One region of the Cellulosimicrobium sp. BMG9.22 genome, then DNA from elsewhere that is predicted to be linked to it. Evidence: riboswitches for the same ligand, from Rfam matches in the RefSeq annotation. Region 1 holds a riboswitch; the other holds the start of a gene.
What was found. Region 1 has a riboswitch for S-adenosylmethionine ahead of AC4H2H_RS04925 (rhodanese-like domain-containing protein). Riboswitches for the same ligand answer to the same signal wherever they lie in the genome.
Positions count from the first base shown of each region.

Region 2: linked by a shared signal. The riboswitch ahead of AC4H2H_RS01145 (methylenetetrahydrofolate reductase) and the one ahead of AC4H2H_RS04925 (rhodanese-like domain-containing protein) in region 1 are both predicted to bind S-adenosylmethionine.

Region 1 covers NZ_JBZGBY010000004.1:160,858-163,051, reverse strand. The annotation lists SAM riboswitch class IV at 22-137, opposite strand; gene AC4H2H_RS04930 (hypothetical protein) at 183-794, opposite strand; SAM riboswitch class I at 930-1,035, shown strand; gene AC4H2H_RS04925 (rhodanese-like domain-containing protein) at 1,043-1,576, shown strand; gene AC4H2H_RS04920 (O-succinylhomoserine sulfhydrylase) at 1,573-2,194, shown strand, end outside.
Region 2 covers NZ_JBZGBY010000001.1:253,438-255,631, reverse strand. The annotation lists gene metE (5-methyltetrahydropteroyltriglutamate--homocysteine S-methyltransferase) at 1-323, opposite strand, end outside; gene AC4H2H_RS01145 (methylenetetrahydrofolate reductase) at 356-1,417, opposite strand; SAM riboswitch class I at 1,423-1,525, opposite strand; gene AC4H2H_RS01140 (hypothetical protein) at 1,849-2,194, shown strand, end outside.

The DNA of each region.
Region 1 (2,194 bases):
AGGGCAGTCCGGGGAGGGTGCTCCCCGCGCTTGCCGCGCGCCGGTCGGCGTGCGGCCTGGTCGTCACCCGGGGCACCCCGCCGCGAGAGGAGGGTTGCCGGCCAGCAAACCGGGGTTTCACGCTGGCACTCATGACCTGTGTCCCAGGATGTGCGCGCGGCACGGGACGTGTCAACCGGTGGTCAGGGCGTCTCGGATGGCGGGACGCAGTGCACGTACGGCAGGTCGGTGCGCCACCCGCTCTCGTCGACCTCGAACGACTCGAGCACCTCGCCCGTCCCCGCGTCGAGCACGACGACGGAGTTCGCGGGCCACTCCGCCGGGTCGCCCGGCGGGGTGGTCGGCGGGCGCTGGAGCCGCGCGCCGTCCGTGTACGCCTCGACGACGGCGCCCGTCCGCGTGCTCACGAGGACGACCGCGGGGTGGGCGTCGGCGTAGGAGTCACACTCCTCGCCGTGGCCGTCACCGCTCCACCAGCCCTCGTAGCCCCCGACGGTGAGCTCGGACAGGTCGACCGACTCGCCCGTGTGCAGGTCAGAGAACTCCGGTTCGCCGGGCGGGAGCGGGACGAGTGCCTGGCCGTCGGGGCGGACCACGGCGCCCTCGGGCGGGACCGAGACGACCGGCGGCCGCTCTCCCGACCCACGAGGGGCGTCGTCCCCGACGACGTGCACCTCGGCCACGTTATGCGGCGCGTCCTCCGCGTCGGGCGCCGTCCACAGCAGGACGACGCCTGCCACGACCACGCCGCCGACCACGACCGCGCTCACCGCGCGGCGCCGCCCGACCTTCATCGTCTCCCCCTGCCCGCCGGGGCCCTCTCCCGACCGCGGCCACGCTAGCGCGGCCGGTCCGCCGTCGGCCATACCGCCGCACCGCTCACCGAGACGGGCGTTCCGCGCGTCGGACGTGTGGCGTAACATCCCGAGCAACCATCCGGAGCGGCCGAGTGACGTGGCACGTCGACGCCGCAGCAACCCCCCGGTCCGTCGCGAGACGGCCGGGCGAGGGTGCTACTGCCACGATCGATGGAGGAGGACGCATGAGCGACCAGTCCCAGCCCACGTCGGCACGTGCCTCGGCGCTGCCCGACGCCCGACCCGCCGCCGGGTACGCCGGCGACATCACCCCCGAGCAGGCGTGGGACCTGCTGCTCACGGACGAGCGCGCGGTGCTCGTCGACGTCCGCACGGAGGGCGAGTGGCGCACCATCGGCGTGCCCGACGCCGCGGCGCTGGGCCGCGAGGTCCTGTTCGACGAGTGGGTCACGCCCGCCGGGCCCAACCCGCGGTTCCTCGACCAGCTCGTCGACGCGGGCCTGCAGCCCGGCGACGAGCGCCCCGTCGTGTTCCTGTGTCGCTCGGGCCAGCGCTCGATCGGCGCCGCGCGCGCGGCCACGGCGGTGGGACTCGGTCCGTCGTACAACGTGCTCGAGGGCTTCGAGGGGGCACAGGGCTTCTCGGGCCTGCGGGACGTCGAGGGCTGGAAGGTCCGTGGACTGCCGACGACGTCGTACCCGCCCGCCACCGAGGGCTCGACCGGCTCGGCCACCGCAGACGGCGAGGGCGCACGATGAGCGCGGGGGCCGGCGTCGGGCGGGGCGTCCCCGGGGGCTCCGGGCGCAAGCCGCTGCCCGCGAACGCCCGCGCCGCGACGCTCGCGGTGCGCGGTGGCCACCACCGCACCGAGTTCCAGGAGACCTCCGAGGCGCTGTTCCTCACGCAGGGGTACACGTACGACCGCGCGTCCGACGCGGAGGCCGCGTTCAAGGGCGAGCTCGACCGGTTCGTCTACTCGCGCTACGGCAACCCGACGGTGCGCGCGTTCGAGGAGCGCCTGCGCCTCCTCGAGGGCGCGGAGGCGTGCTACGCGACGGCGTCGGGCATGTCGGCGGTGTTCACCTCGCTGGCGGCGCTGGTGCAGTCCGGCTCGCGCATCGTCGCGGCGCGCGCGCTGTTCGGGTCGAGCGTCGTCATCTTCGACGAGATCTTCGCCAAGTGGGGCGTGCGGACGGACTACGTCGACGGGCACGTGCTCTCGCAGTGGGAGGAGGCGCTGTCCACGCCCGCGGACGTCGTGTTCTTCGAGACGCCGTCCAACCCCATGCAGGACATCGTCGACGCACGGCGCGTGAGCGAGCTGGCCCACGCCGCCGGCGCCGTCGTCGTGCTGGACAACGTGTTCGCGACCCCGC
Region 2 (2,194 bases), on a different contig from region 1:
GGACCGGTGCCGAGGAGCGACGCGAACCGCGACGGCACGGCCCCGAGGGACGCTGCGACATCGAGCACCTGGTCGTAGAAGGAGAACGAGCCCGGGACCGACGCGTCGTCGGCGCCGAGGCCGAGCTCGACGAGCCGGCGCACCGTCGCGAGCCGGAGCTCGCGGGCCGTCGCCTCGAGCTCGTCGGCGCTCGTGCGCCCGGCCCAGAACGCCTCGACGGCCTTCTTGAGCTCGCGACGGCGCCCGATGCGCGGGTAGCCGAGCACGGTGCCCGCCGGGAACGGGACCGGGTTCTGGGTAGGGGAGGGTAGGGAAGTGGCCATGATCGAAACCTCTTGCTGGTCCGGAGGACCGGTCAGACGGGCGTGCCGTGCGTGGCTGCGCTCGTCGTGGGCAGGGAGGTGCCGGTGACCCACGGCCCGCTGGCCAGGTCCGGGGCGAGCGGGGCGGCGGCAGCGCTGTTGCTGCCTCCGGTCCCGCGCGACCCGCCGCCGAGGTGGACACCCTCGAGCAGGTCAAGTGCGGCGCGGTGCTTGTTGAACGTGTACACGTGCAGACCGGGCGTGCCCGCGTCGAGGACGCGTTGCGCGAGGTCGACCGTGTACGCGATCCCGTAGGCGTGCTGCGCCTCCGGGTCGGGCAGGGCGTCGAGCGCGTCCAGCAGGTGCTGGGGCGCGCGCACGCCCGTGAGCTCCTCGACGCGACGGAGCCGCGCGGGCTCCGTCGTGGGCAGCAGCCCGGCGAGGATGGGGATCGTCACGCCGGCCGCGCGGGCCTCCGCGACGAAGTCGGTGTACGACGACGCGTCGTAGAAGAGCTGCGTGATCGCGAAGCTCGCGCCGGCCTGCTGCTTCTGCCACAGGCGGCGCACCTCCTGCGTGCGCGTCGTGCCGGCGCCTGGGTTCCCGTCGGGGAAGGTCGCGACGGCGATCGTCAGCGGGCGCGTGGCGCTGCGCAGGGCGACGGCCGGGTCGGACGCGCAGCGCGACGCCTCGACCTCGCGCAGCAGCGCGACGAGCTCCGTGGACGACCGCACGCCGTCGGCCGCGGGCCGCCAGTCGGGCTGGTCGCGCGGAGGGTCGCCGCGCAGCGCGAGGAACGAGCGCACGCCCTCGTCGAGGAAGTCGGAGATGACCTCCTCGACGTCCTCGCGCGACGCCCCCACGCACGTGAGGTGCGCGATGGGCAGCACGGGCGTGCCCTGCAGGAGGCGCCCGACGACCTGGCGCGCGGTGGCCCGGTCGGTCCCGGCGGCGCCGTACGTCACGGAGATGAAGTCGGGGTGCGTCGCGACGAGCCGCCGCGCCGTCTCCCAGAACTTCGGTGCGGCCTCCGGGCGCCGCGGGGGCATGAGCTCGAACGACACCGTCGGCCGGGGACTGCCCGGGCGGTGCGCGAAGGATGCCTCTGAGACCATGCGTCACTCCATCGACCCTGGCGTTAGCACCTTTGTCCTCGGGAGGCTTCCGTCGGCGGGTTGCTGCGGTGTCGTCGAGCCAGGACTCTCGACCGCTCTGGATGGTTCACCCGATCCTACGGGCCATCCGCCATGCGGTCGAGGGCGCCCGCCAGGTGAGATGGCCTGGGCTGCGGCAGCGACGACCCCACGGACCGGTGGCTTGAGCCCACCCCGACCCCGACCGACCCGACGGTCCCGCCCACGGACGGGCCGACGTCGGACACCCCCGGCACGGACGGAACGCCGGACGCCGACGGCGGGGACGACCTGGCCGCGACGGGTGCGCAGGTCGGGACGTTGCTGGCCGTGGCCTCGCCGCGCTGATCCTCGGCGGCGTGCTGCTCACCGTCCGCCGCGCGCCGTCCCGGCTCCCGGGCTACTGTCCTGCCGTGACCGACGAGGCTGAGCAGGGCAGCGAGCAGAGCGGCACGCAGGAGACCGACACGGGCGGTCGGTCGTGGCGCGAGACGGTGACGGTGGCGCTGCTCGCCGTGACGGCGGTGCTGACGGCGTGGAGCGGCTTCGAGGCGAGCAAGTGGGGCGGCGAGATGTCGATCGCCTTCTCGCGCGCGTCGACCCAGCGCATCGAGGCGTCGACCCAGCAGACGCGCGCCGAGGCGGCGCGGGCGATCGACCTGCAGGTCTTCTCGCTCTACCTCGACGGCGTGGCGAACGGTAACGCCCAGCTCGAGAGCTTCGCGCGCGAGCGGTTCACCCCGCACTTCGAGCCGGCGT